Amycolatopsis sp. NBC_01480: one gene and its partner. Each later gene encodes a partner of the first gene's protein in a complex. Links are inferred from orthologs where the notes say so. Each region holds a gene or a part of one and is shown in the gene's direction. Other genes may lie near its edges.

Region 1 (14,561 bases):
CTCACCGGCCCGACGCCGGCCACCGAGAAGGTGCTCAAGACCGCGGGCCTGACCCCGGACGACATCGACCTGTGGGAGCTGAACGAGGCGTTCGCGTCCGTCGTGCTCAAGTGGCAGAAGGACCTGCACCTGCCGGACGAGAAGGTGAACGTCAACGGCGGCGCGATCGCCATGGGCCACCCGCTCGGCGCCACCGGCGCGATGCTGGTCGGCACCGTGGTCGACGAGCTGGAACGGCGCCAGGCGCGGCGCGCGCTGGTGACCCTGTGCATCGGCGGCGGCATGGGCGTCGCGACCATCATCGAGCGGGTGTGAGGACTCAAATGGCTGAGAGCAAGACCATCCGCTGGGAGCAGGATGCCGACGGCATCGTCACGCTGACCCTCGACGACCCGAACCAGTCGGCGAACACGATGAACGCCGCGTTCCGCGAGTCGCTCGGCGTGATCGTCGACCGGCTGGAGGCGGAGAAGGACGACATCACCGGCGTGGTCGTCACTTCGGCGAAGAAGACCTTCTTCGCCGGCGGCGACCTGAACGACCTGATCCAGGCGAAGCCGGAGCACGCGGCCGAGTTCACCGCGTCGAGCACGGCGATGAAGAGCCAGATGCGGCGCATCGAGCAGCTGGGCAAGCCGGTGGTCGCGGCCATCAACGGCGCCGCGCTCGGCGGCGGCCTGGAGATCGCGCTCGCCACGCACCACCGCATCGCGGCCGACGCCAAGGGCAGCCAGATCGGCCTGCCCGAGGTCACCCTGGGCCTGCTGCCCGGCGGTGGCGGCGTGGTCCGGACCGTGCGGCTGCTGGGCATCCAGAGCGCGCTGCTGAACGTGCTGTTGCAGGGACAGCGCCACCGTCCGCGCAAGGCGCTGGAGCTGGGCCTGGTGCACGAGGTCGTGGACACCGTCGAGGAGCTGGTGCCCGCCGCCAAGGCGTGGATCAAGGCGAACCCCGAGGGCGGCGTGCAGCCGTGGGACGTCAAGGGTTACAAGATCCCGGGCGGCACCCCGTCGAACCCGAGCTTCGCGGCGAACCTGCCCGCGTTCCCGGCGAACCTGCGCAAGCAGCTCAAGGGCGCGCCGATGCCGGCCCCGCGGGCGATCCTGGCCACGGCCATCGAGGGCGCGCAGGTCGACTTCGACACCGCGATCACGGTGGAGTCGCGCTACTTCGTGCACCTGGCCACCGGGCAGGTCTCGAAGAACATGACCAAGGCGTTTTTCTTCGACCTGCAGACGATCAACTCGGGCGGCTCGCGTCCGGACGGCTTCGAGAAGTACACCGCCCGCAAGGTCGGCGTGCTCGGCGCGGGCATGATGGGCGCCGCGATCGCTTACGTGTCAGCGAAAGCCGGGATCGACGTCGTGCTCAAGGACGTCAGCCAGGAAGCCGCCGAGCGAGGCAAGGGCTACGCCGCCAAGATCGAGGAGAAGGCCCTCTCGCGTGGCAAGACCACGCAGGAGAAGTCCGACGCGCTGCTGGCCAAGATCAAGCCGACAGCCGACGCGGCCGACTTCGCCGGCGTCGACTTCGTGATCGAGGCCGTGTTCGAGAGCGTCGAGCTCAAGCACAAGGTGTTCGGCGAGATCGAGGGCATCGTGAACGCCGACGCGGTGCTGGGCTCCAACACCTCCACCCTGCCGATCACCACGCTCGCCGAGGGCGTGCAGCGGCAGGAGGACTTCATCGGGATCCACTTCTTCTCGCCGGTGGACAAGATGCCGCTGGTCGAGATCATCTGCGGGGAGAAGACCTCGCCGGCCACGCTGGCCAAGGTCTTCGACTACACCCTGCAGATCAAGAAGACCCCGATCGTCGTCAACGACAGCCGCGGCTTCTTCACCTCGCGCGTGATCGGCACGTTCATCAACGAGGCCGTGGCCGCGCTGGGCGAGGGCGTGGAGCCGGCGTCGATCGAGCAGGCGGGCTCGCAGGCCGGCTACCCGGCGCCGCCGCTCCAGCTGATGGACGAGCTGACCCTGACGCTGCCGCGCAAGATCCGCAAGGAGACGCGTGCCGCGATCGAGGCCGCGGGCGGCAAGTGGGAGGCGCACGCCTCCGAGGCCGTCATCGACACCATGCTGGACGAGTACGACCGCAAGGGCCGCTCCACCGGCGCGGGCTTCTACGAGTACGACGAGAACGGCAAGCGCACCGGCCTCTGGCCCGGCCTGCGCGACGCGTTCAAGTCCGGCACCGGCGACGTCCCGTTCGAGGACCTCAAGGAGCGCATGCTCTTCGCCGAAGCCCTCGAAACGGTGAAGTGCTTCGACGAGGGCGTGCTGACGTCCGTCGCCGACGCCAACATCGGCTCGATCTTCGGCATCGGGTTCCCGGCCTGGACCGGCGGGGTCATCCAGTACATCAACCAGTACGACGGCGGCCTGCAGGGCTTCGTCGACCGGTCCCGTGAGCTGGCCGCCCGGTACGGCGACCACTTCACGCCGCCGGAGTCCCTGGTGGCCAAGGCGGCCAAGGGCGAGATCTACGAATAACCGCTGACGTCGAGGGGCCCTTTCCCGGATTCGGGAGAGGGCCCCTTTTCGTCGTGCGGATTCCACGGCAGGGGGCCGCGATCTCTTGGCGGGACGGCAAAATTGCGGGACCCCGCCCCGTCCCGGTATGTGAAACTGGTTCATGGACCAGACCACCGCCACCCAGGAGCACCGGCACGACCCGCTCGCCTTCCGTGGCGGCGAGAAGCTGGTGAAGCTCATCGGCGCGCTCTACCAGCGGCCGCGGATGGGGGACCTGCCCCGGTCGCTGCACCAGGCGAACGTCGAGTGGGAGCCCGGGTACCAGCAGGAACGCGCGGGACGGCGCGGGCTGCCGATGTTCTGCCTGGTCCGGTCGGACTCCTGTGAGGGCGTGCTGGAGGAGTTCAGCTCACGGCTGCGCAGCGCCCGGCCCAGCGGCAGCGTCCGGTATGCCTACCTGCCGCTCGACCAGCGCAAAGCGACCGACACCGAGGGCGTCGCGACCGCCGCCAGCGTCGAGGCGGTTCGGGACATCCTGTGGGACGCGCGCAACGAACTGCTCCGCAGCCCGCGTTCGCGCGGCACGGGGCTGCGCTTCGGGCTGTTCACGCTCGTCGTCCAGCTGATGGGGGAGAAGCTGGCCGGGCACGATCCCGAGCCGGAGCGGACGCTGTTGCGGCGGCTGCAGGAGAACGGCCTGATGGTGCGGTTCCGCTCGGCCATCGAGAACGTCGGGCAGGAGCTGGTGCCGCAGAACGACGCGTGGCGGATTCCGTTGCTGCTGCTGCGTTTGCTGACCATGGCGACGTTCCGGCTCGCCGTCACCGGGCGGGTGCCGGGGCTGTCCGGCCGGTACCGCTGGTTCCTCCGCCAGCCGCACCTGGCGCCGGAGATGTCGGGCAGCTTCGTGCGGTTCGCGCTGCGGCTGACCGACGGCGAGTGGCAGCGCGAGTCACCCGAGTTCGTCGGGCGGCTGCTGGTGAACGCGTTCCTGGAAGACCTCCGCCGCGGGTACCGGCTGCGGCCGTCGGGGTTCTGGCGCCGCCGCCGGATGACCTACCCGGTGCTGCTGCTCGACCACGTGAGCACCGTGAACGGCGGCTACCGGCTGCTGAAGCTGATCAACGACGTGCGCAACCAGACCGGCCTGTTCGACCCGCTGCTCGTGGTCTCCACGAGCCACGCGCCGCCGCCGGACGCGGCGCCGAGCGAGCTGCGGCCCAAGCGCCGCGCGTCCGACGCGGGCGGGGCGTACCGGGCCTGGCAGCACGAACTGCTCAAGGACCGCCGCGCCCGCGACGCCGCCGCCTGGTACCTGCCGATCGGCCTCGACCACGCCGGCTCGCCCGAGCAGCAACTCGAGGCGCGCAAGGAACTGCAATCGCTCGGGGACACGTATGTGCTGCGCCGCCGCGAATCCCGCCCGCCGTGGTGGGCGACGCGGTGGATGCGGATCGGCGTGCCGCTGATGGTGCTCGTCCTCGCCGCCGGGCTGGTGGCCGCGCGGTACGAGGACTTCCGCGCGAGCCACTGCGGCACCTCCAGCGAGTGGCTCACCTGGACCGGCAGCGAGTGCGTCGGCATCTCCGACGGCACGTTCACCCTGTTCGACCCGGCCGACGACACCGTCCGCCAGGTCGGGCAGGTGATCACCGACCAGAACCGGCAGGCCGAGCAGCTGCACCAGGAACACCCGGAACGGCCGTACATCACGCTGGTCGACTTCGAGGCGCTGACCTCTTCCAACGGCACCGCCGAAGGCCTGACCGCCGAGCGCGAGTCGCTGGAAGGCTTCGCCGTCGCCCAGCTGCGGCAGCTCAACGCGACGGCGACGTCCGAGCCGATCTTGCGGATGCTGATCGCGAACGGCGGCCGCGGGATGCGTGAGGGCGTGCGCGTCGCCGGGCAGCTGAAGCAGATGGCGGAGCAGGACAAGAGCCTGGTCGGCGTGGTCGGGCTGGACATGAGCAGCGAGCCGACGCAGGCGACCATCCGCGCGCTGGGCAACGCCGGACTCCCGGTGGTCGCCTCCACCCTCAGCGCCGACGGCCTGGCCGACCAGAACCCCATCTACTTCCAGGTGGCGCCCCAGAACCGGCGCGAGGCGGCCGTCGCCGCGGCGTTCGCGACCCAGCGTCCGGGGCCGCGCTCGCTGCGCGTATATTACTCCGACGACGATTCCGACAGCTACAGCACCAACCTGCGCGACGACGTGGTGAAGTCGTTCCAGGGCAAGGGTTTCGCCGTCGAGGCGCGGGCGTTCGCGCCGGACGGCGGACAGCTCGCACCGCCGTCGCACCAGCGCTACGGCGACCGGCTGGTGGGCAACGCCGCCTCGGCCGGACGTGACACCTGCTCGTACGACGGCCTGGTCTTCTTCGCCGGCCGCGGCGTGCCGGACTTCGGCGACTTCGCCGGCGGCGCCGCGCAATGCGGCAGCACCGCGACGATCATCGGCGACGACGACGTCAGCCGGTACGTCGCCGACCAGGTCGCGCGCGAGCAGAACCGGGCGCTGCCGTACTACTACCTCTCGTTCGCGACCGAGCCGGCGACCGATCCGCAAGGACTGGCGCGGGACTTCTATACAACACTGAACACCACGCTGTTCCCCTTCGAGCAGACCGAGCGCGGCCGTTCGTACGACGGCCACGCCGGGCTGTCCTACGACGCCGCGCTGGTGATGATCACGGCCACGGCGTACCTGCGCGAGACGTCGTCGAACATCCCGGTCACGCCCGGCGCGGTCTGGCGCGAGATCACCGCCATCCACACCTCGCGCGAGAACCCGCAGCAGACCAACAAGTACATCGAGGGCGTCACCGGGACCATCGACTACGGCGGCGACATCAGCCGGAACGTGCCGGAGAACAAGCCCGTCGCGGTCCTGCGCGTCGAGGGCGGCGAGGTGGTCCGGACCTTGCAGGGCTTCTGCGGGCTGGCCGTCGGGCGCAGCTCGGACCCGTGGTGCCCGACGGACGGTTGAGGCGGGTTTCTGTCCGTGATTTCGTCCGGCGGAGTTCGCCGGGAAGTCACCGGACGCGGTTAGGGTCCGCCCATGCGCCGTCGTCTCACGGTGGTCCTCGCCGCCGTCCTGCTGACCTCCGCCGTGGCACCGGCCGAGGCCGCGCCCGCTGATCTCGCCGCCTCCGTCGACCCGCTGATCGGCTCGGCGGGCGACGGCAACACGTACCCGGGGGCGACGGCGCCGTTCGGCATGCTGGCCTGGAGCCCGACCAGCACGCGCGGCGACCAGACCAGCACCGGCGCGGCCAACGGCTACCAGTACGACACGACCCGGCTGCGTGGTTTCAGCCTCACGCACGTGAACGGCGCGGGCTGCAACCCGGGAGCGGCGGGCGACGTGCCGATCCTGCCGTTCACCGGCGACGTCACCTCTTCGCCGAGCGCAGACACCACCGACGCCGTGTTCGCGAGCGACTTCGCGCACGCCGACGAATCCGCGACGCCCGGGCGTTACCGGCTGGGCCTGGCGAACGGCGTCACCACGGACTTCGCCGCGACCGATCGCACGACCGTCGGCACGCTGTCCTTTCCCGCGGGCAAGCCCGCGAACCTGCTGTTCCGCACGTCGAACTCGCTCAACGGCAGCGAAGACGCGGAAACCCGCCTTGACCCGGCGCATCGGAAGGTCACCGGATCCGTGCTGACCGGCGCGTTCTGCGGCCGCCGCGCGAACGGCGGCGTCAACAACCGCAAGAGCTACTACCGGCTGTACTTCACCGCGCAGTTCGACCAGCCGTTCACCGGCACCGGCACGTGGAAGGACGCGACGCTGCAGCCGGGCGGGCTGGCGCAGACCGGCGGCGAGGGGTACGCGACGGGCAAGGACCGGGCCGGCCGCGGCTCGGGCGGTTACGTCGGCTTCGCGCCCGGCAGCCAGGTCACCATGCGGCTCGCGATCTCGTACGTCTCGCTCGAAGGCGCGGAGCGGAACCTGCGGGCCGAGCAGTCCCCGACGTCCACTGTGGACAGCGTGGCGGCCGCGACCCGGCGCGCGTGGAACGACGAGCTGGGCCGCGTGGCCATCGGCGGCGGCACACCGGACCAGCGGAAGGTCTTCTACACCGCGCTGTACCACGGGTTGCAGCAGCCGAACCTGGTCAACGACGTCGACGGCCAGTACCTCGGCATGGACCAGGTGCCGCATCGGCTCGCGCCGGGGCAGCGCGCGCAGTACGGCAATTTCTCCGGCTGGGACCAGTACCGCGCGCAGGTGCAGCTGCTCGCGCTGCTGGAGCCACGCGTCGCCGGGGACTTCGCGCAGTCGTTGTTCAACTACGCCAAGCAGAACAACGGCGTCTGGGACCGCTGGGTGCACGTGAACGGCGCCACGCACGTGATGACCGGGGATCCGTCGGCGGCCACGCTCGCCACGTTCTACGCGATGGGCGTGCGGAACTTCGACTACCGCGGCGCTTTCGACTCGTTGTACCGGCAGGCGACCGTGCCGCGCCCGGAAGGGCTGCAGGACGGCGGCTGTCCCGGCCAGTGCGTCGGGCAGCGGCCGAATCTGGCCCAGTACCTGAGTTCCCACTACGCCGCGAACGACGTCTGCCACTGCTGGGGCGGCGCGGCGGAGACCCTCGAGGACTCGGTCGCGGACTACTCGCTCGGCCAGTGGGCGAAGGCGCTGGGCCGCACCAAGGAGGCCGCGGAGCTGGGCGCGCGCGGCGAGTACTGGCGCAACGTCTTCAACCCGGCCACCGGTTACACGCAGGCGCGCAACCTCGACGGCAGCTGGGTCACGCCGTTCGACCCGGCGAGCGACCGCGGCTTCGCGCAGGGCAGCGCGGCGGCGTACACCTGGATGGTGCCGCAGGACGTCTCCGGCCTCGCCACCGCGATGGGCGGCAAGGCGACGGCCGTCACCCGCCTCGACGGCTTTTTCCACGACGCCAACGGAAACTGGCAACTGGAAGGCGGCGGCCCGCTCAAGTACGACCCGACGAACGAGCCCGACATCCACGCGCCCTGGCTGTACAACGAGCTGGGACAGCCGTGGAAGACGCAGGAGACGGTGCGGCAGCTGGCCGAAACCGTGTACACCACCGGCCCGTCCGGCCTGCCCGGCAACGACGACCTCGGCACGATGTCCGCCTGGTACGTCTTCGCGGCCCTCGGCGTCTACCCGCGTACGCCGGGCTCGGGTGAGTTGCTGTTGTCGAGCCCGTTGTTTCCGAAGGCGGTGGTGCGTTCCGGCGGTGGTGCGGTGTTGACGATCACCGCGTCCGGCGACGGTAAGTACATCCAGGACGTCCGGCGTGGTGGGCATCCGCAGCGGGATTGGAAACTTGATCCGTCGTTCGTCCGTTTCGGTGGCACGCTCGACTTCCGCCTGTCACCGACGCCGACGGGCTGGGGCGTCTAGTGCCGCGTGATTCCGCTTTCTTTACCTGCTGTGTGCTCCGCCTCTGGCTTGGCCCGGAGCGCCCCAATGTGGCGTTGGTTGCGTTGAGCGCACCGAACGCCACATTGGGGCGTAAACCCGCCAGAGCCACACGACACTAGCCGAGCATCCACCGGATGAAGCCGAAGAACTCCTTCGCGAACTCGCGCGGCTCCACCGACGCCTCGGCGACCTCGTCTACCCGGCGGTAGGCCTCGGCGTAGCGCGGGAGCCGGTCGGCTTCGTACGCCTTGAGCGCGGCAGGCACGTCGCCGGACCGTCCTAAGTGGTCGGCCAGCACGGCGGCGTCCTCGATGCCCAGCGAGGCGCCGGAGGTGATGTGCGGTGAGAGCGCGTGTGCCGCGTCGCCGGCCAGGGCCACGTGGCCGTCGACCCAGCGGGTTTGCAGCGGCACGGCCATCACGCGGTTGCGGACCACCTTGTCTTCCGGCGTCGCCTCGATCGCTTCGCGCAGCGGGAACGTCCAGTCGCCCTCGTGCAGATACGGCACCAGTGCAAGGGCTTCCTGCTTCCCGGACGCGGCCGAGGACTGCGCACCCAGCTGCGCGAGCACCCAGAACGCCAGCCCGCCGCCGCTGCGCACCACCCCGCCGCGGGTGCGCTCGCGCCCGACCACGAACCGTTCGCTGGTGATCTCGGGGATCGCGCTCTCCGGCACGATTCCGCGCCACGCCAGGTGTCCCGGGTATTCCTGCGCGGCGGAACCCGGGGAAAGCTGCTCGCGCACCTTCGAGTAGACGCCGTCGGCGCCGATGAGCAGGTCGGCTTCCGTGGTGCTGCCGTCCTCGAACCGCACGGTGACGGCGCTTGCCCGGTCCTCGTAGCCGACCACGCGGGCGCTGGTGCGCAGGTGGTCCGGACCAACGGCCTCGGCGAGCAATTCGTTGAGCCGCTGTCGGGTGACCATCAGGTAGTTGACGCCGGCGAGATCGGCGTAGTACTCGTCCAGCACTTGCCCGGTCGGGTCCTGGTAGCGGATCGCGCTCGGGTGGCCGGCCGCGCGGATCGCGGCGCCGACGCCGAGCCGGTCGAAGACCTCCAGCGCGTTCGCCCACAGCCCGAGCGCGGCGCCGATGCCGCGCACCTCGGGCTCCTGCTCGCACACCAGTACGTCGAATCCGGCCTGGCGCAGGGCGAACCCCGTGGTGAGACCCACGACCCCGCCGCCCGCGACCACTGCTCGTCGCTCAGAACTGTTCGGCACCGCGGTGATGCTGCTCCGATCGGACGAACCCCGCACGGCCCGGCGGCTTTTGTTGCCGAATCGTTTCCCAGTGACCTGTTGCGCCATTAGCTGGCTCTTAACCGGCGTAACACTTTTCGGGACCTTCCCGACTATGCGGAACGAAGTTATTCCGGAACGGGAGGCCGCGATGCTGAGGAAGCTGGGAATGGTGCTGGCGGCGGGTGCGCTCGTCGCCGGGTGCGGCGTGGGTACGTTGCCCGTCAAGGACTCCGGTGTCGTCACGCCCGATACCACCACTTCGTCGTTGCCGGCTTATTCCCCGCCGGAGGCCACCTCGGACGCGGCTATTCCGACGACGTCGGACTCGCCCGTCGCGGTCGCTCCGGTCGCGCAGCCGCCCGCGGTGACGAAGAAGGCCGTTCCGAAAATCCCGGCGACCAAAAAGGCCGCGGCCCAGCCGACGACACCCGCCGCGTGCGGCAGTGACTACTACCGCAACTCGAGCGGCGCCTGCGTGCACCGCCCGTCGTCGAACCCGTCCGGCGCGACGGCGCAGTGCAAGGACGGCAGCTACAGCTACAGCCAGCATCGGTCCGGCACCTGCTCCGGCCACGGTGGCGTCAAACAGTGGCTCTAGTGCCGCCGCGCCACGCAACGTCGGCAAGGAGAAGCTCGTGAGTGGCTATGACGGTTAGAACCGTCATAGCCACTCACGAGCGGCTAAGTCGGATCGGTCACGAAGCACCGAGATTGTCGGTCCTGCCCGGTACCGTGCGTTTTGGTATCGCGTACGGGCTTTGGGGGTCGAGGTGGCGCAGGGCAGCGGTCGGGCGATCGTCGTGGTGCTGGCTTCGTGCGGCCTGGTCGCGTCGTTCATGCAAACGCTGGTGGTGCCGCTCATCCCGGCGTTTCCCCAGCTGCTCAACGCTTCGACGGCGGACGCGTCGTGGGTAGTCACCGTCACGCTGCTCGCGGCGGCCGTGATCACGCCGGTGAGCGGACGGCTCGGCGACCTCTACGGCAAGCGGCGGGTGCTGCTGGCGAGCCTCGCCGTGCTGGTGGCGGGCTCGGTGCTCTCGGCGCTGACCAGCTCGCTCGCGCTGATGGTGGCCGGGCGCGGGCTCCAGGGCTGCGCGATGGGCGTGATCCCGTTGGGCATCAGCATCATGCGGGACGAGCTGCCGGCCGAACGCGTCAGCGGTGCGATCTCCCTGATGAGCGCGACGCTCGGGGTCGGCGGCGCGATCGGCCTGCCGCTGGCGGCGGTGGTCGCGCAGAACACCGACTGGCACGTGCTGTTCTGGGGCTCGGCCGCGCTCGGGCTGGCGTGCGCGCTGCTGATCCTGCGGTACGTGCCGGAGTCGCCGCTGCGCACGCCCGCGCCGTTCGACTACCTGGGCGCGCTCGGCCTCGTGGCCGGGCTGACCTGCCTGCTGCTCCCGATCGTCAAGGGCGCCACCTGGGGCTGGGGCAGCCCGCGCACGCTCGGGTTCGCCGCCGCGGCCGTCGCCGTGCTGCTCGGCTGGGGCTGGTACCAGCTGCGCCGCCGAGACCCGCTGGTCGACCTGCGCGTGTCCGCGCGGCGGCCGGTGCTGTTCACCAACCTGGCGTCGATCATGGTCGGTTTTGCCATGTACGCCATGGCTTTGTCGTTCCCGCAGCTGCTGCAGGCGCCCTCGTCCACGGGGTACGGCCTCGGCCGCACGATGGTCGAGGCCGGTCTGTGCCTGGCGCCGAACGGGCTGGTGATGATGCTGCTGTCGCCGGTCTCGGCGCGGCTGACCAACCGTTACGGCGCGCGAACCACGCTGATGACCGGCGCCGTGGTGATCGCGCTGGGCTACGTCTTCGCCATCCTGCTGATGGACAACGCGCTGGAGATCATCGCCGCGTCGGTGATCATCGGCGCGGGCGTCGGCATCGCGTACGCGGCCATGCCCGCGCTGATCATGGGCTCGGTGCCGGTCACCGAAACGGCGTCGGCCAACGGCCTGAACTCGCTGATGCGCTCGGTCGGCACGTCCACCTCCAGCGCGGTGATGGCCACCATGCTCGCCTCACTGACCATCACCGCAGGCGGCCTGACTTGGCCGTCCCTTCCGGGTTTCCGGGCGACGTTCGCGGTCGCCGGGCTGGCCGCGGTGGTGGGGCTGGGCTTCACCGCCCTCGTCCCACGCGCTCGCGCCGCCGCCGCTCGTGAACCCGTGGCGGCTTGAGGACTTGTGAGTGTTCATGACGGTGAGAACCGTCATGAACACTCACAAGGCTCAGATCAGCGAAGGCACCGCCGCGTCGATCAGGTGCGGCCCAGGCTCCGCCACCGCGCGGGCGAACTGCTCGGCCAGCTCCTCCGCCGTGGTCGCCCGGGTGGCCGGGATGCCCAGGCCCTCCGCGATCTTCGCGAAGTCCATGTCCGGGCGGCTCAGGTCGAGCAGGTCGTTGGCCTTCGGGCCGTCCGGCGCGGCGCCGACGCGCTGCAGCTCGATCCGCAGGATCGCGTACGCGTGGTTGTTGAGGATCACCGTGGTGACGTTCAGGTTCTCCCGCGCCTGCGTCCACAGCGCCGAAATCGTGTACAGCGCACTGCCGTCGGACTGGAGGTTCACCACCGGGCGGTCCGGGGCGGCGACCGCGGCGCCCGTCGCCACCGGGATGCCGTAGCCGATCGCGCCGCCGGTCAGGGTGAGCACGTCGTGGCGCGGGGCGCCCGCAGTCGCGGCCGGGATCAGCAGGCCGGACGTGTTGGCCTCGTCCGCGATGATCGCTTGCTCGGGCAGCAGCGCGCCGATTACGTCGGCCCAGTTCTGCGCCGTCAGCGGGCCGGTCGGCAACGCCGGGCGCGAGGCTTCTTGCAGCACCGGCGCGGTGTCCGGGGCGACGAGGGCGGCGACGTCGTTCAGCGCGCCCGTCGCGTCCTGGCCCACCTCGGCGAGCACGTGCACCTGCGCGCCTTCCGGCACCAGGTCGCTCGGCTTGCCGGGGTAGGCGAAAAACGACACCGGCGCCTTGGTGCCGGCGACGATCAGGTGCTTGACGCCGTCGAGCTGGTAGGCCACCTGCTCGGCCAGGTAACCGAGCCGTTCGATCGAGGGCAGCCCGGCGCCGCGCTCCAGCCGCGCGGGGAACGTCTCGGCGAACGCCTTCACGCCCGTCGCCGCCGCGATCCGGCTGGTGGCAAGCAATCCCGGCTCACGGCAGGCGGCGCCGCCGATGAGCAGCGCGACGGATTCGCCGCTGCGCAAGACTTCGGCGATCTTCTTGACCGTCGTCGCATCGACGGACTGCGGTGCGCGCGGAGGAATCGGCGCGCACGTCTCGCCGCCTTCGCCCCATGAAGCGTCGGCGGGCAAGATCAGCGTCGCGATCCGGCCGGGCGCGTCCTGCGCCGCCGCGACCGCCGCCGCCGCGTCCGCGCCGACGTCCTTGGTGTGCTCGGACCGGCGGACCCAGCCCTCCAGCGAGCTGGCGATCGCGTCGATGTCCGACTCCAGCGGCGCGTCGTACTTCTTGTGGTACGTCGCGTGGTCGCCGACGATGTTGACGATCGGCGTGTGCGCGCGCCGCGCGTTGTGCAGGTTCGCCAGCCCGTTGCCCAGGCCCGGCCCGAGGTGCAGCAGCGTCGCGGCCGGCTTGCCCGCCATCCGCGCGTAGCCGTCCGCCGCGCCGGTCACGGCTCCTTCGAACAACCCGAGCACACCGCGCATCTCCGGCACCGAGTCGAGCGCCGCGACGAAGTGCATCTCCGACGTGCCGGGGTTCGAGAAACACACCTCCACCCCGGCGTCGACAAGCGTGCGGATCAAGGACTGGGCGCCGTTCATGGTGCTCGCTTTCTGGTCGGAGGCCGGGTGCTCAGCCGAAGAGGACACCGGGGTTGAGGATGCCGGCGGGGTCGAAGCCCGACTTGACGCGGCGCAGCAGCTCGATCTTCGCCGGGTCTTCGAGCTTCAGGTAGTACTTGGCCTTGGTCCGGCCGAGGCCGTGCTCGCCGGAGATGGCGCCGCCCAGCTCCATGGCCTTGGCGAAGATGCCGGTCAGCAGTTCCGACCGGGTTTCCGGGTCCTTGCAGAAGACCGCGAGGTGCACGTTGCCGTCGCCGGCGTGCCCGCAGCCGATCACCCCGCCGCCGGCCGCGAGCGCGAGTTCCCGGGCCGTGGCCAGGAAAACCGGCATCGCCGAGCGCGGCACCACCACGTCGACCACGTCGTCGGCGCCCGCGGACTTGGCCGACCAGAACGCCTTCTCCCGCGCCTCGACCAGCTTGCGCGCCGAGCCGCCTTCGAGGACGTAGACGTCGAGCGCGCCCAGCTCGTCCAGCAGCCCGCCGAGCGTCTCGACGTCTTCGCCCAGCCGTCCGGTGTCGCTGTTTTCCAGCGCCACCAACAGATACGCCTGAGAACGCTCGCGGATCGCGTCCGGCACACCCAGCTCGAGCTTCTCGTTGTAGACCATCGCGGCCATCGTCATGTTGTCGATGTACTCGAGGATGTGCGGCGCGAGCCCGCTCGCCAGGATCTTCGGCACCACGGCCATCACCTGGTCGAGGTCGTCGAACGGGGCGAGCACCGTGGCGCCGTGCGGCAGCCGCGGGTGCAGCTTCACGATCACCTCGGTGGCCAGCGCCAGCGTGCCCTCGGAGCCGATGATCAGCTGCGTGAGGTCGTACCCCGTGGACACCTTCGACGTGCGCCCGCCGGTGCGGATGATCTCGCCCGTCGGCAGCACGGCCTGCAAGCCGAGGACGTTGTTGCGCGTGACGCCGTACTTCACCGCGCGCATGCCGCCCGCGTTGGTGCCGACGGTGCCGCCGATGGTCGCGCTCAGCTCACCCGGGTAAACGGGATAAGTGAGGCCCGCGGCGGCGGCCCGTTCGTCCAGCTCCGCCAGCGTGACGCCGGGCTGGACGACCGCGAGGTGGTTCTCGACGTCGATCTCCAGCACCGCGTTCATCCGTTCGAACGAGATGACCAGACCGTCGGCCAACGGGCGCGCGGCGGCCGAAAGACCGCTGCCGGACCCGCGCGCGGTGACGGGCACGCTCGCCGTCGAAGCGGCCTTCAGCAGCTCCGCGACTTCTTCGGCGGAAGCGGGCTTCGCGACGTACGCGGGCTTCTGCGGCGGGGAGCTGAGCGCCTCGTCGTGCGCGTAGTCGTCGGAGATGGCCTCGCCCGTGAGCAGGTTCGCCTCCCCGACGATAGCGGCCAGCTGTGCCGTCACGTCGCCCATCGGCAGCCTCTTCCTCACGCGCCTTCGCCTGTGCCCGAAGCGTAGTACGTCGTGTGGTGAGCTGGCCATGAAACCTGTTCACGTTTGCCCGGGGTGACCGCCGGTGAGCGTCACGGCGGCGCGGGGAAACGTGGCGGAAACAATTCCCGGAAATGCGCAAAGGCCACCCGGCTGATCGGGTGGCCCGCAGTTTAGGAATGGGGGCCGAGAGGCCGGCCCGCGCCAACAGGCCGGCCCCTCG
Region 2 (14,569 bases), 1.5 Mb from region 1 along the record:
GAAGATCCACTCGCCGACGCCATTTCCGACGAGGCGGTCGCCGGTCTGCTCGCCTCGATCGGCTTGGGTTCGATCGAGCAGGGCGACGGAAGCGAGACCTGGGTCAGCACGGCCGGCGAGTACCGGATCGGGGTACTGCGAGGCGCCTGGCACAAACCGGCCGCGGAGTACCTCGGTCGCGGTGCCCGTGAAGCCGCGCGGCGCTCCCGCCTGGTCACTTTGCGCACCGAACTAACTGGCCTGGAAGCGAAACTGGACGACCTGGTGCGGGCCCGCGGCGAGCTGAGCACCCGCCAGGTCACACTCACCGACGAAGTGTCCGGGCTGCCGTCCGACACGGCGCTACGCGACGCCCACTCCGAGGCCAAACGCCTGGCTGAAGACCTGCGTCAGCTGATGGTGAAGCAGTCGGACGCCCACGGGGCCGTGGGCACCGCGACCGAGTCCGCCGAGCTGGCAGGGGCCACGCTCGATGAGGCGGCCTCGGACACCGGCCTGCCCGCGGCCGCGGTCGAACTGGCTGAAGTAGCCCGAGGGCTGGCCGCGTACCGGATCGCGTTGGCCGGCCTCTGGCCGGTCGTCGCCGCGGTCATGGACGCCCGCCACACAGTCGAGCAGGCTGTTGATGAGCTGGCCGAGGCTGAAACAGACCTGACCGAAGCCGCGGAGCGTGCGGAAACAGCGGAACAAACCGCGGCCGCCGCGGCCGAGCATCACCAGACGCTGCGAGAAACAGTCGGCGCGGCCGTCGCCGAACTCGAAGCACACCTTGCTGAGGTCGCGGACGCCTTACGTACCAACGAAAACGATGCGACCACCGTCGGGCGTGAGCGGGACGCGGCGATCAATGCGCGAGGCAAAGCGGAAGGCCGCCGGGAAACGCTCGAAGACGAGTTACAGGTCGCGACCAACGAACGAACCGCGGCCGCCGAGTCGCTGCGACGATTCACGCTGACCGGCTTGCTCGCCGTGGCACTGCCCGAGCTGGTCGTTCCGGGTCCGGCCGAATCCTGGGCGCCCGATCCGACCGTGCGGCTCGCCCGGCGGATGAACGAGGAACTCGCCGACACCCAGGACGACGACGCCGCGTGGGATCGCGCGCAGAAACGGGTCAACGACGAACTCAAGAACCTCACCGACACCCTCTCGCGCCAGGGCAGCCGAGCGTCCGGTGATCTGCTCGAAGACGGTCTGGTGGTCGAAGTCGAGTTCCAGGGCAAGCCGTCGACGGTCCCGGAATTGACCACGGCGCTGGCCACCGAAGTCGAAGACCGGGAACGCCTGCTGAGCGAGCGCGAACGGGAGATCCTGGAGAACCACCTGGTCAACGAGGTGGCGAGCACTCTGCAGGAGCTGATCTCGGCCGCCGAGGCGCAGGTCGCGCGGATGAACGTCGAGCTGGACGAGCGCCCGACCAGCACCGGCATGCGGCTGCGGCTGGTCTGGCGGCCGCGGGAAGACGGCCCGACCGGACTGGCGGCGGCCCGCGAACGATTGCTGCGGCAGACGGCCGACGCCTGGTCCGAGGAAGACCGTGCGGCCGTCGGTGGGTTCTTGCAGGACAGGATCGCGGAAGTACGTTCTCGCGACGCGTCGGGCACCTGGCTTGAGCACTTGACCGAAGCACTGGATTACCGGAACTGGAACCGCTTCGTCATTCAACGGCACCAGAACGGCCAATGGAAACCGGCGACCGGACCAGCCTCAGGCGGCGAGCGAGTCCTGGCGGCGAGTGTGCCGCTGTTCGCTGCCGCATCGTCGCACTACGCCTCGGCCGGCAGCCCGTACGCCCCACGGCTGGTGACACTCGATGAAGCCTTCGCCGGGGTCGACGACAACGCGCGCGCGAAGTACCTCGGCCTGCTGGCGGCGTTCGATCTGGACGTGGTGATGACCAGCGAACGGGAATGGGGCTGCTACCCGGAGGTTCCCGGCTTGGCGATCTCCCAGCTGTCCCGGACCGATGACATCGCGGCAGTGCTGGTCACAAACTGGGAATGGGATGGGCACCGGCGGACCAGAGCCGAACGCGCCGAGCCTCGGCTCCTCGAAGCCGCATCCGCCATCGCCCCGGGCAGCCGCGTCCAAAGCAGCCCCGCGCAGAACGGTCTTTGGGAAGGATTCCAGGAGATCGGCTCAGTAGACTGACCCTGGTGGACCACCAGCCTTCGAGCGGGAAACCAGCTGACCTCGCCCGGCTTTCGCGGCTGCTCGGCGACGAGCTGACCTGGCTGGTCGATCGGGTCCGGCGGCGGCTCGAACGGGGAGAAACCCTGGACGCGTCCGTCACGCTCGCCGGAGCCACACCCGCTCAACGCGACGCGGCGCACCGGCTGCTCGGCCGTCGCCCGCGAGCCGGCAGCACCTTGACCGTGTCACTGCCGGCTGTCGACGACATCCTGCGTCATTCCGGCGCCAGCCCCGACGGGCTCGCTGCCGCAGTGATCGCGCTGGGCGGGCCGATCACCGACCTCGGCGCGCGCGGCGCCGCTGAAGAAGCCGCGTGGCGGAAAGCCTTCGCGCCGCTCGCCGCGGTCATCGAAATCCAGCCTGCGCTGGAAAACTGGTACGAACGCCTGCACGCGACCGGCCTGGTCCGCAGGCTGGCCGGCACGCCGGAGGTCGCGGCCCCGCTGCTGGCCGACCTCGCCAGGGTCGTCACCGAACTGCCCGCATCCGGCGAGCCATTGGGACAGCTGGCCGCGCGGACGACCCGCGATGCCCACGGACTCGATAGCGGCCGGCCCCTGACCACGCTCGCCCTCGGTGCCGCGCGCGTCCTGGCGGACGTGCCGGAGACTGCGTCGAACCGCGAAGCGTGGGCCGCCGTCGGCGTGCTGCGCGACGAAGTGTCCAGCACGGTCCTGACTCTCGGTCTTCCAGGCGATCCGGACACCGCCACCGGCCGGGCCCTTGCCGCGTTCCATTCGGCAGGCCAGCCCGTCGTGCTGACTCTTCGACAGTTGGTCCGCGACGCGCCCCGCTTGACCGACCGCATCGTGTCGATCTGCGAAAACCCAGTGGTCGTCACGACCGCGGCCGACCGCCTCGGCCAAGCCTGCCCACCGCTGGTCTGCACCTACGGTCAGCCCGGCGCGGCGGTGCTGCTCCTTCTTCGGGCGCTGGCCGACGCCGGTGCCGAGCTTCGTCACCACGGGGACTTCGACTGGGGCGGAATTCGCATCGCCAACGTCCTGTTCGACCGTCTGCCTGTCCGGCCTTGGCGGTTCGATGCCGCTGCCTACCGGGCCGCCGCCGCTGCGCACCCCGGCGCCACCCTGACTGGCACCCCCGTCGCCGCGAACTGGGATCGTGAGTTGACGACCACGATGATCGAACTGGGCCGGAAAGTGGAAGAAGAACTCGTCCTCGACCAGCTCGTCGAAGATCTCACTCGGTCGGCTTAGGGATGTCGAAGTAGCTGGACAACCGCACAGCCGGGGCGTACTCACCCTTCACCTTCACGCGGCCGGTCACGAACATCGTTGCGACAGCGGCGTTGCCCGTGGCCATGCGGATGAAGTCGTCGACAGACAGGGTGATTGTCGTGTCCGGTGTACGAGATAGGTCGGTGCTGGAAACGCACAGGCCGTCTTCGATCACTGTCTGGAAACGGTCGTAGCCGTCTTCTGATTCGGCGCCGGAAAAGCGCCAGGAAACGACAACGTTGACGTAGCGGGCGCGGGCCGGGAGGAAATGCTCGGACATTCTGCGGAAAATCTCGTCCAGGAACACCGAGCGTAGCTCCGCGTGGTCCGCGATCGCCTTCAATTGCTCTCGGGAGGAGTGGGCCACAATGTCGACCAAGACCTGGGTGGAGAGGGCGCTCAGTTCGATGCCGGCGCCCGCGTTTCCCAGCATGTGCAAGGTTTCCAGGACCTGCACGAACTGGTCCGGGGTCAGCTTCGACAGCTCCAGCTTCCGCGCGAAACCGTTGACCGCGTGGCCTGAGGCCGACGAAGCGGACGGGCGGGAGAATCGACGCCACCGGATACGGGACACGGAAAAGGAGTGTAACGGCTCAAGCCGGTTTGGGAAGGTCGAAATAGCCGACCAGGCCCGCCGCGAATGCGAGATCGCCTTTCACCTTGATCTTCCCGGTCACGAACAACACCGCGGGCGTGGCCTGGTGGGTGATGATGCGGAAGAAGTCCGTCGGGGCGACCGTGATCGTCACGCGCGGCTTCTCCTTCATCTCACGCGAAACCGTGCAGGCGCCCCGCGAGATCACCGTCTCGTAGCGGTCGTAACCGCCGTCGCCCGCTCCGCCGGACAGGCGCCAGTGCACCACCGCGTGCAACGACCGCGCACGGTCCACCCGGATGTGCGCCCCCATGCGCGCGAAGATCTCGTCCAGCACCCGCTCGCACAGCACGCGCTCGGCGACGACGGCCTCCAGCTGCGCACGCGACGCGCGCGCCACGAGGTTCGCGAAGCGCGTCGGGTCCACCTTCGTCAGGGAGAACGCCGGCGCCGTTTCCGCCAGGCGGATCAGCGTCGCCAGCAGCCGGCGGAAGTCGTCTTTGCCCAGTTCACGGGGGTCGACGGCGTCGGCCAGCTCGTTGACGTCCAGTGCGCCGACCTCCGGGCCCAGCCCGTCGACGCGGTCCAGCGCGTCGAGCAGCGCCGTACCACGCAGGTTCGCCAGATCGGTGTCCTCGGCCATGCGCCACCCCGTTCCCCTCGGCTACAGCGTAAGGCTACCCGCGAGTAGGTAAGCGGGCAAGAACGCGCCGACCACGGCGGCAGGTAGCGTCTCGTGCTGGCGAAAGGGAGGTCGGAGTGCCCGACGAAGAGCAGCGCCCGCCCGAGCGGGCCCGGCGGCTACCGCGCGCCGTGCGCGAGCGGCAGATCCTGGACGCCGCGGTGCAGGTGTTCTCGCGCCACGGCTACCACTCGGCGTCGATGGACGAGATCTCCGAGGTCGCCGGCGTCTCCAAGCCGATGATCTACACCTACCTCGGCTCCAAGGAAGACCTGTTCGGCAAGAGCATCCAGCGCGAGGCGACGCGGCTGCTCGAGGCCATCCAAGCCGGCGTCCAGCCCGACCTGCCACCGGACATGCAGCTCTGGCACGGGCTGCGGTCGTTCTACCGCTTCGTCGCCGAATACCGCGAATCGTGGACGGTGCTGCACCGGCAGGCGCTGACGGTCGGCGGCGCGTTCGCCGCCGAGATCACCGCCATGCGCACCCGCGCGATCGAGCTGGTCGCCGCGCTGGTCGTCTCCGCCGGCACCCGCAAGGGCCTGGCCCAGCAGGCCGAGTTCTCCGGCGCCGGGCTGTCCGCCGCGCTGGTCGGCGCCGCGGAATCACTCGCAGACTGGGCGCTCGACCACCCCGAGATCTCCGACGGCGTGCTCGCGTCCTGGCTGATGAACCTGGTCTGGCTCGGCTTCAACGACCTCGTCGAGGGCAAGGTCTGGAAGCCGCTGCCCGGCGAAACCGCGTCAGAGGGCTGAAATCGTCCCGTCCAGGTGCGGCTTGGGCTTGCGCGCATTCCACAGCTCGAACGCCCAGCCGTCGTCCGTCGGCCAAGTAGTGAAAGCCGCCTTCGCGGGCAGCAGCACGGGCTGCTTGAACCGCACGTCGATGGTGAACGCCGACGGCAGCCGCCCCTCGAACGCCGCCAGCGCGTGCGCCTTCGTCCACATGCCGTGGGCGATCGCCGCGGGGAAGCCGAACAGGCGCGCGCTCAGCGGGTGCAGGTGGATCGGGTTGCGGTCGCCGGAGACCTCGGCGTAACGACGGCCGATGTCACCCGGGATCGCCCAGATCGCGTTGGGCGTCGGCGGCGCGAGCTGCTCACGCGGCCCCGACGGGCCCGAGCCGCCGCCCCGGCGCAGATAAGTCGACACGTCCGTCCACACCGTCTCGGCGCCGACGGAAACCTCGCTGATCACGTCGAACTGGCGCCCCTTCTCGTGCGGACGCAGGTTTTCCGCGCGCACGCGCACGGCGAACACCTCGCCGAGCCGCAACGGCCGGCGCTGCGTGATCCGGTTGGCCACGTGCACCATGCCGAGCAACGGGAACGGGAACCCCGGCTCGGTCATCAGCGCCATCTGCAACGGGAACGCGAGCAGGTGCGGGTACGTCGCCGGCAGCTCGTCGCCGAAGCGGAAGCCGCAGACCTGGTTGTACGCGGCCACGTGCGCCGGGTCGACGACCACGCCGGAGCGCACCAGCTCGAGGTCCGGCAGCGTCGAGCCGCCGCCGCGGCGCAGCAGCGCCTTCGGGTACAGCGTCGCCAGGCTGGGCGAGCTGCTGAGTTCACGCACGGCCACGGTTCACGCCCCCAGCAGGGCCTGGCCGCAGACGCGGACCACGTTGCCGTTGACCGCCGCCGACGCCGGATTCGCATACCAGGCAATGGTTTCCGCGACGTCCACCGGCAGCCCGCCCTGGCCGAGGCTGGACAGCCGCCGCCCGGCCTCGCGGATGAACAGCGGCACGGCGGCCGTCATCTTGGTCTCGATGAACCCCGGCGCGACGGCGTTGATCGTGCCGCCGTACTCCGCGAGCTGCGGCGCGCCGACGTTCACCATGCCGATCACACCCGCCTTCGACGTCGCGTAGTTCGTCTGGCCGACGTTGCCGGCGATGCCCGCGATGGACGAGACGCCGATGATCCGGCCGTTGGCCTTCAACACCTTGTCCGCGAGCAGCTTGTCGTTGACCGCGAGCTGCGCGGCGAGGTTCACGGTGAGCACGGCGTCCCAGCCGGATTCGGCCATGTTGCCGAGCGTCTTGTCCCGCGTGATGCCCGCGTTGTGCACGACGACGTCGACGCCGTCGTGTCGGCTGGAGAGGTACTCGGCGAGCTTGGCCGGCGCGTCGGCCGCGGTGATGTCGAGCTGCAGGGCCGAGCCGCCGATCCGGTTGGCCACCTTGGACAGGTCCGCGCCCTGCGCCGGGATGTCGAGGGCGACGACGTGCGCGCCGTCGCGGGCCAGCGTCTCGGCGATCGCCTCGCCGATGCCGCGGGAGGCGCCCGTGACCAGCGCGACCTTGCCTTCGAGCGGCTTCTCCCAGTTCGACGGCGCCTCGGCGGCCACCGCGTGCGTGCCGACCCGGATTACCTGCGCGTCCACGAAGGCGGACTTCGCGGATAGCAGGAAGCGAAGCGTCGACTCGCTCGCTTCTTCGGCGCCTTCGGCGACGTACACGAGCTGCGCGGTCGCGCCGCGCTTCAGCTCCTTGCCGACCGAGCGCACGAAACCTTCCAACGCCCGCTGCGCGATCCGCTCCCGGCCCTCGGCCAGCTCCGGCGGCGTGCCGAGCACGACCACACGCCCGGACGCGCCGACCTTGCGGATCACCGGGTGGAAGAAGCGGTAGACCTCACGCAGCTCGGCCGGGTCCTTGACGCCGGTGGCATCGAAGACCAGCGCCGCGTGCCGCTCGACGGGCGCGGTGACCACCTCGATGCCGGCGCCGGCGAGTTGGCTCTTAAGGGTTTTCTCCAGCCGTCCGCCGGGCGCCGCGCCGACGAGTGCGGGACCCTCGAGGGCGAGCTGACCAGGCCAGTACCGGCGGAGGGTGGCCGGGCTGGGCAGGCCGAGCTTCGGCACCACGAACTTCCCCAGCGGGGTTTTCGTGAACTGCTGGTACCTGTCAGCCATCGAATGCCTCCCGTGCCGTCTGCGTCACGTCGCAGTCTAACCTACTGGCTAGTAGGTTACAGTGTGAGAGGGACGACTTGAGAGAGGTGGACGTCATGGCGACCAGAAAAACCGCCGCGGTGCGCAGGGTCGCGATCGTCGGCGGGAACCGGATTCCCTTCGCGAGGTCGAACGGCCCGTACGCGAAGGCGTCGAACCAGGACATGTTCACCGCCGCGCTCGACGGCCTGGTCAGCCGCTTCTCCCTGCAGGGCGAGCAGATCGGCGAGGTCGCCGCCGGCGCCGTGCTCAAGCACTCGAAGGATTTCAACCTGGCCCGCGAAAGCGTGCTGGGCAGCCGCCTCTCGCCCGCGACGCCCGCGTCCGACGTGCAGATGGCGTGCGGCACCGGGCTGCAGGCCGTGATCACCGTGGCGCACAAGATCGCGCTCGGCGAGATCGACTCGGCGATCGCGGGCGGCGTCGACACCACCAGCGACGCGCCGCTGGCCGTGAACGACGACCTGCGCAAGGTCCTCGTGCAGTTCAACGCCGCGAAGACGCTGGGCGACCGGCTCAAGCTCGTCGCGAAACTGCGGCCGGGCCACATCGTGCCGGAGATCCCGCGCAACGCCGAGCCGCGCACCGGCCTTTCGATGGGCGAGCACGCGGCGCTGACCGCGAAGGTCTGGGAGGTCACGCGCGAGGCGCAGGACGAGCTCGCGGCGGCCAGCCACCAGCACCTCGCGGCGGCTTACGACCGGGGCTTCTTCGACGACCTGGTCACGCCGTTCCTCAAGCTCTCGCGTGACCAGAACCTGCGGCCGGAGTCCAGCGTCGAGAAGCTGGCGAAGCTCAAGCCGGTGTACGGCGGCCCGGACGGCACCATGACGGCGGGCAACTCGACGCCGCTCACCGACGGCGCGTCGACCGTCCTGCTCGCGACCGACGAGTGGGCGAAGGCGCACAAGCTGCCGGTGCTGGCGTACCTGACGTTCACGCAGACCGCGGCCGTCGACTACGTGCACGGTGACGAGGGGCTGCTGATGGCGCCCGCGTACGCCGTGCCCCGAATGCTCGCGCGAGCGGGACTTTCGTTGCAGGACTTCGACTTCTACGAGATCCACGAGGCGTTCGCCTCACAGGTGCTCGCCACGCTCAAGGCGTGGGAGGACCCGGCGTTCGCCAAGGAGAAGCTCGGCCTGGACGAGCCGCTCGGCTCGATCGACCGGAGCAAGCTGAACGTCAACGGCTCGTCGCTGGCCGCGGGGCACCCGTTCGCCGCGACCGGCGGCCGGATCGTCGCCACACTGGCGAAGCTGCTGGACGAGAAGGGCTCGGGCCGCGGCCTGATCTCGATCTGCGCGGCCGGCGGCCAGGGCGTCACCGCGATCCTGGAAAAGTAAGCCACCGCACGAAAAACGGGCCGCACTCACGCTGGGGTGCGGCCCGTTTTCGCGGGTCAGTGGGTGAGCGCCTTCTCGGCCTTCTTGCTCAGCTTGTCGGCGCGCTTGCTCGCCTTCTTGCCCAGCTTGTCCGCGCCCTGGCCGGCCTTCTTGGCGGCCCGGCGGGCGCGCCAGCCCAGCGACGGCTTGCCCGCGGTGTCGCCGGCGGCGAGCAGCAGCCCGCCGGCCAGGCTCGCGTTCTTGAGGAACTGCACCTGCTGCGCCTGCTTCTCGGCGGGCTCCTTGCTCTCCCAGAACCGGTGCGCGGCCAGCGTGGTCGGCAGCAGCGTGCCCAGCAGCGCCAGCGACGCGAGCCGCGGCGCCTTGCCCGAAGCCAGCGCGAGGCCCGCGCCGATCTTCACCACCGCGTCGATGCGGACGAGCGTCGCCGGGTCGCGCGGCACCTGCTCCGGCACCAGGCCCTCGACCTTGTCGAACACGTCAGTGAGGAAGGGTTCAACCGCCTTCGCGTGCCCCTGCGTGTCACGGAGCATGCCGATACCGCCGTAGATGAAGATCGACGCGAGCAGTGGACGGGCCACCCGACGCAGTATCACGGTCGTCGCCTTTCCTGGGATGTCGGCTGTGTGCTGGTCAAACTTACGCCTGGGTTTCCCCGTGGGCCCGCCGCCGAACCGCGCTAGCGGCGCATACGTGAATATCGCGTTTTTCCTAGATTCCCTCAGATGACGGTAGGCGGGAACCCGGGCGGCCGCGCCTTCGTCGGAGAGGTCGCTGGGGGTAGGGATGGACGGGGCTGCAGACCCGGCCATCCCTCGTGACCAGCCACGGGAGCACCCTGCCCGGCGGAAGCCCTCGACCGGGTGGCCGGCGACACGCCCTAGCGATGTATGGCCGAATATCGGCCCCGTCCTAGATACGTCGATACGGTGGCAGAGTGGACCCCATCCGCAATCCCTTCGCCCCCGGCGCCGGACAGCGGCCGCCGGAGCTGGCGGGGCGGGAGCGCGAGCTCAAGGCCTTCGAGGTGGTGCTCGAGCGGGTGGCCCGCGGCCGTCCCGAGCGCAGCCTGGTGCTGACCGGGCTGCGGGGCGTCGGCAAGACGGTGCTGCTGGGGGAGCTGCGGTCGATGGCCGTCCGGCACGGGTGGGGCGCCGGGAAGATCGAGGCGCGGCCGGACGCCGAGCTGCGGCGGCCGCTGTCCGCCGCGCTGCACCGCGCCATCCGGGACCTCGCCGTGCGGCACCGCGCGCCGGACCGGGTCGAAGAGGTGCTGGGCGTGCTCAAGGCGTTCGCGCTGCGGGCCAACAAGTCGGACGCCAAGCTGCGCGACCGCTGGCAGCCCGGCATCGACGTGCCCGCCGCGCAGGGCCGCGCGGACTCCGGCGACATCGAGATCGACCTGGTCGAGCTGTTCACCGACGTCGCGGACCTGGCCGCGGACGTCGGGACCGGAGTGGCGCTGCTGATCGACGAGATCCAGGACCTGCAGCCGGACGACGTCTCGGCGCTGTGCGCGGCGTGCCACGAGCTGTCGCAGTCCGGGGCGCCGCTGGTGGTCGTCGGGGCGGGGCTGCCGCACGTGCCGGCGGTGCTGTCCGCGTCCAAGTCGTACTCCGAGCGGCTCTTCCGCTACGCCCGGATCGACCGGCTCGAGCGCGAGGACGCCGACCTCGCCGTGATGGCGCCGATCGAACGCGAAGACGCCGGGATCGAGCCGGAAGCCCTCGACGCGCTGTTCGACGCGTCGGGCGGTTACCCCTACTTCATCCAGGCCTACGGCAAGGCCGCCTGGGACGCCGCGCCCGCGGACCCGATCACGGTCAAGGACGTGCAGGTCGCCGCGCCGGAAGCGGAGGCCGAGCTGGCCGTGGGGTTCTTCGGCTCGCGGTACGAGCGCGCGACCCCGGCCGAACGCGAGTACCTGATCGCGATGGCCGAGCTGACCCAGGGCCGCGACGAGCCCGCCGGCACCGCCGACGTGGCCGTTTACCTGGGGCGCAAGCCTTCCTCGCTGTCGCCGGCTCGCGACAACCTGATGAAGAAGGGTCTGGTCTTCTCCGCGGAGCGCGGCCAGATCGCCTTCACCGTGCCGCACTTCGGCCACTACCTGCTCGGGCGCGACTGAGCGCTCCGCCGCCCCTCGATAGCACTCGCTACCGCGCACTGCCCTCTAGAACTCACTACCGTTCTATGACGCCGCCTAGATGTTTATAGCGATTTTGCTAGATAGCCCTAGGCAGTGCTAGCGCGTTAGCCGCGAGTGATCGGCGACACGGAATCTGTCCGGCCGTCACCCATTCGCCACCGTTGATTCATCGGCGAGTGCGCCGCATCACCGATGATTCGTTGGCGATCTTGTGAAAAAAGGTGCATACTTAAGGCACAACAACCGAAGACCTCCTAAGGGGATGCAGAAACCAATGAGCAACATCGCCGCCAAGCTCCGTGCCCGCCGCGCCGAGGTTCGTACTCGCCGGGCGCTGAACCGGGCGATCGACACCGCGGCCACCTCTACGGTGCGCCAGGAGCTCATCGCCCTCGCCCAGGCTCGTCAGCCGTTCATGCGCTGACCGAGCACACCCAGTTGGTGTGTCACCCACGTAGGTGACCTACACCACAGAGTGCTGTGGGTGTAACGCCGCGCTGAGTAGCGCCGATACCCACTACGACCCCGTGATGCTGGCGGACCCCCGACCTGGCAGCATCACGGGGTTTCCACATGTCCGGGCCCTGTTGCCCACTCCCCGAAAACCCTTGCGGCAAACGGCCTATCGCGCGATGCTTGACCGAGTCAACGAATCCGTTGAGGTGGTCAATGAACAACTCGCGCCTGACCGACCGCGTCGACACGGTGCGCGCGTTCAACCGGCTGTACACCGGCGTGATCGGCATCCTCGACGAGGGGCCGGCCGACGCCGAGTACTCGCTGAGTGAAGCCCGGGTGCTGTTCGAACTGGCCCAACAGGACCAGCTTCACGTCAGCGACCTGCGCAAACGCCTTGATCTCGACGCCGGTTACGCCAGCCGCCTGCTCGCCCGGCTCGAGGGCCGCGGCCTGCTCGTGCGCGAGCGGAGCGGCACCGACGCCCGTCGCCAGCTCGTTTTCCTCACCGACGAGGGCCGGACCGCGTTCGCCGATCTCAACGACCGGTCGACGCGGCAGATCGGCGGCCTGCTCGAGCGGTTCCCGGACGAGGACCAGCGCCGGCTGCTCGGCGCGATGAAGACCATCACGGCCCTGGTCGACGAGCGGGAGCCAGATCACACGATCGTGTTACGCGCCCTACGTCCGGGTGACCTTGGCTGGGTCGTGCACCGGCACGGCACCCTGTACGCGCGCGAGTACGGCTGGGACGAGCGCTTCGAGACCATCGTCGCCCGCGTCGTCGCCGATTTCGCCGAGGGCCGCGGCAATCCGCGGCAGGCCGGCTGGATCGCCGAGCTGGACGGCGAACGCGTCGGCAGCATCTTCTGCATGCCGGGCCCCGACGAGCGAACGGCCAAGCTGCGGCTCCTCCTGCTGGAGCCGGCCGCGCGCGGCCGCGGCGTCGGCAAGCGGCTGGTGCGCGAGTGCATCGAGTTCGCCCGCGCGCACGGTTACGCGGCCATGGAGCTGTGGACGGTGTCCGTGCTCGACGCCGCCCGCGGCATCTACCAGCGCGCGGGGTTCGAGCTGGTCGGCGAGGAGCCGACGGACGACTTCGGGCCGACCGTGACGAGTCAGACCTGGCGGCTGGAGTTGTAGATGTTCGTTGTGTACTGCGCCGTCTGCGAGCGCCGCACGCTGCTGGGCGTCGACGAGGTCGACTGGGTCGAGAACCTGACCCGCGGCATGATCTCCGTGTCCGGCCGGTGCCCGCGGGGCCACGACGTGGTCGTGCTGACCGGCGACGCGTTCACCCCGCACGAGGACCCGCGGTACTTCGGCCCGGCGCCGCGGGTGTGGACGAAACCGGTGGCCCGGCTGCGCGGCTGGCTGCGCGGCCGGTTCGAGCTGAGCCGCGACCTGCCCGGGCCGTTCTACCGCTTCTGAGCTACCGCGTGCTGGCCTACCGCTTCTGCCGGCCCATCAGGTAGAACTCGGCGTTCGGCTTGAGCGCGGTCAGGTGCGCGAGCCGGTTGGACATCGCGAACAGCGCGGTGATGGCGCCGACGTCCCAAATCTCCTCCTCGGTCAGCCCGGCGTCCCGCGCCGCCTCGAGGTCGGGCTCGCCGAACAGCGCGGAGTCCTGCGCGAGCGCCAGCGCGAGGTCGACGATCGCGCGGCCGCGCTCGTCCAGCTCGACCTGCCACGGGTTGCTCGACACCCGGTCGGCCAGCTCGGGGTCCTTCGCGCGGATCCGCAGGATCGCCCCGTGCGCCACCACGCAGTACGTGCAGTGGTTGGCCCCGGACGTCGCGACGACCACCAGCTCGCGCTCGGCCTTGGTGAGTCCGCCCTCGCGTTCCATCAGCGCGTCGTGGTAGTCGAGGAACGCCCTCAGCTCGGCCGGCCGGTGGCCCAGGGCGCGGAAGATGTTGGGCGTGAACCCGGACTTCTCCGCGACGGCGCCCACTCGCTCGCGCAGGTCTGCTGGCAGGTCTTCGAGTTCCGTCACCGGGAACCGGCTCACCGCGTCGCTCATGGCTCCACGCTAACCCGTGCGTTCCGGCCCCGAGCCCGCCCCGATGCGCCAAAGTGGGTTGGTGACCGCCGACGAGCCGCGCCCGACCCTGCGCCCCATCCCGCGCTGGGTGATCTCGGCCGGGCTGCCGGTGATGGTGCTGGTCGCGGTGGCGGTGACCTGGCTGCTGCTCGCGTTCGCCCTCGGCGGCGACCAGCTGGACGCCATCCGCACCGGCGGCACGCTCGGCGTCGGCCTCGGCGGCGCGGTCGCGTTGTGGCTGGCGGTGCGCAAACAGCGGTCGACGGAGCTGGACCTGCTGCAGAAGTACGAGGCGCACCAGCTCGCGGAGCGCGCCGCGGCCCACACGGAGAAGGTGGCCGCGGAGAACCACGCGCACCAGCTGCGCCTCGCCGCCGACGCCCACGAGGACGCGACGGCCCGGCGGATCACCGAGCTGTACGGCAAGGGCGTGGACCAGCTCGGTTCGGACAAGGCGCCGGTGCGGCTCGGCGGGCTGTATGCGTTGGAACGGCTTGGCCAGGACAGCGAGGATCCGCGGCTGCGGCAGACGATCGTGAACGTGATCTGCGCGTACCTGCGGATGCCGCCGGCGGGGGAGCCGCGGCAGGAGAGCGAGGTTCGCCTTACCGCGCAACGACTTCTCGAGCACCACACGCGCCCCGGCTCGGTCAGCACCTTCTGGCCGGACATCGACCTGGACCTCACCGGCGCGGAGCTGGCCGACGTCGATCTCAGCCAGTGCCGGCTCCGGACGATCCGGCTGCGCTCGGCGGACCTCAACGGCCCGGCCTCCTTCCAGAGCGCGCAGTTCACCGGCAAGGCGGACTTCACCGCCGCCGAGTTCGACCGGCCCGCCCGCTTCGACGGCGCGCGGTTCGAAGGACCGGCGACGTTCGGTTATGCGAGCTTCGCGGACGACGCCGAGTTCGA

Evidence for each region.
Region 2: the proteins of OG371_RS07395 (region 1) and OG371_RS14850 are in contact, whole or in part, in a solved structure (PDB 8BNU), measured with the Escherichia coli proteins. The link is inferred for Amycolatopsis sp. NBC_01480 from one-to-one orthologs.

What each region holds. Positions count from the first base shown.
Region 1 is NZ_CP109442.1:1,574,887-1,589,447, reverse strand. Bases 1-2,909 are described here. They hold OG371_RS07395 (3-hydroxyacyl-CoA dehydrogenase NAD-binding domain-containing protein), read left to right. Parts: upstream 1-323; coding sequence 324-2,495; downstream 2,496-2,909. Other genes in these bases: OG371_RS07390 (hypothetical protein), read left to right, coding at 2,638-2,909; OG371_RS07400 (acetyl-CoA C-acetyltransferase), read left to right, coding at 1-315. In the rest of the region: more of OG371_RS07390, read left to right, coding at 2,910-5,463; OG371_RS07385 (GH92 family glycosyl hydrolase), read left to right, coding at 5,536-7,869; OG371_RS07380 (FAD-dependent oxidoreductase), read right to left, coding at 8,006-9,112; OG371_RS07375 (DUF3761 domain-containing protein), read left to right, coding at 9,282-9,731; OG371_RS07370 (MFS transporter), read left to right, coding at 9,892-11,310; OG371_RS07365 (acetolactate synthase large subunit), read right to left, coding at 11,362-12,915; OG371_RS07360 (FAD-binding oxidoreductase), read right to left, coding at 12,947-14,320. UniProt on the Escherichia coli protein: Catalyzes the formation of a hydroxyacyl-CoA by addition of water on enoyl-CoA. Also exhibits 3-hydroxyacyl-CoA epimerase and 3-hydroxyacyl-CoA dehydrogenase activities.
Region 2 is NZ_CP109442.1:3,123,159-3,137,727, forward strand. Bases 6,947-9,863 are described here. They hold OG371_RS14850 (acetyl-CoA C-acetyltransferase), read left to right. Parts: upstream 6,947-7,718; coding sequence 7,719-9,008; downstream 9,009-9,863. Other genes in these bases: OG371_RS14845 (3-oxoacyl-ACP reductase), read right to left, coding at 6,947-7,623; OG371_RS14855 (DoxX family membrane protein), read right to left, coding at 9,065-9,604. In the rest of the region: OG371_RS14815 (TIGR02680 family protein), read left to right, coding at 1-2,148; OG371_RS14820 (TIGR02679 family protein), read left to right, coding at 2,112-3,407; OG371_RS14825 (SCP2 sterol-binding domain-containing protein), read right to left, coding at 3,391-3,993; OG371_RS14830 (SCP2 sterol-binding domain-containing protein), read right to left, coding at 4,022-4,666; OG371_RS14835 (TetR/AcrR family transcriptional regulator), read left to right, coding at 4,783-5,460; OG371_RS14840 (MaoC family dehydratase), read right to left, coding at 5,449-6,285; more of OG371_RS14845, read right to left, coding at 6,289-6,946; OG371_RS14860 (ATP-binding protein), read left to right, coding at 9,946-11,136; OG371_RS14865 (hypothetical protein), read left to right, coding at 11,432-11,581; OG371_RS14870 (bifunctional helix-turn-helix transcriptional regulator/GNAT family N-acetyltransferase), read left to right, coding at 11,827-12,756; OG371_RS14875 (hypothetical protein), read left to right, coding at 12,757-13,044; OG371_RS14880 (peroxidase-related enzyme), read right to left, coding at 13,061-13,636; OG371_RS14885 (pentapeptide repeat-containing protein), read left to right, coding at 13,698-14,569.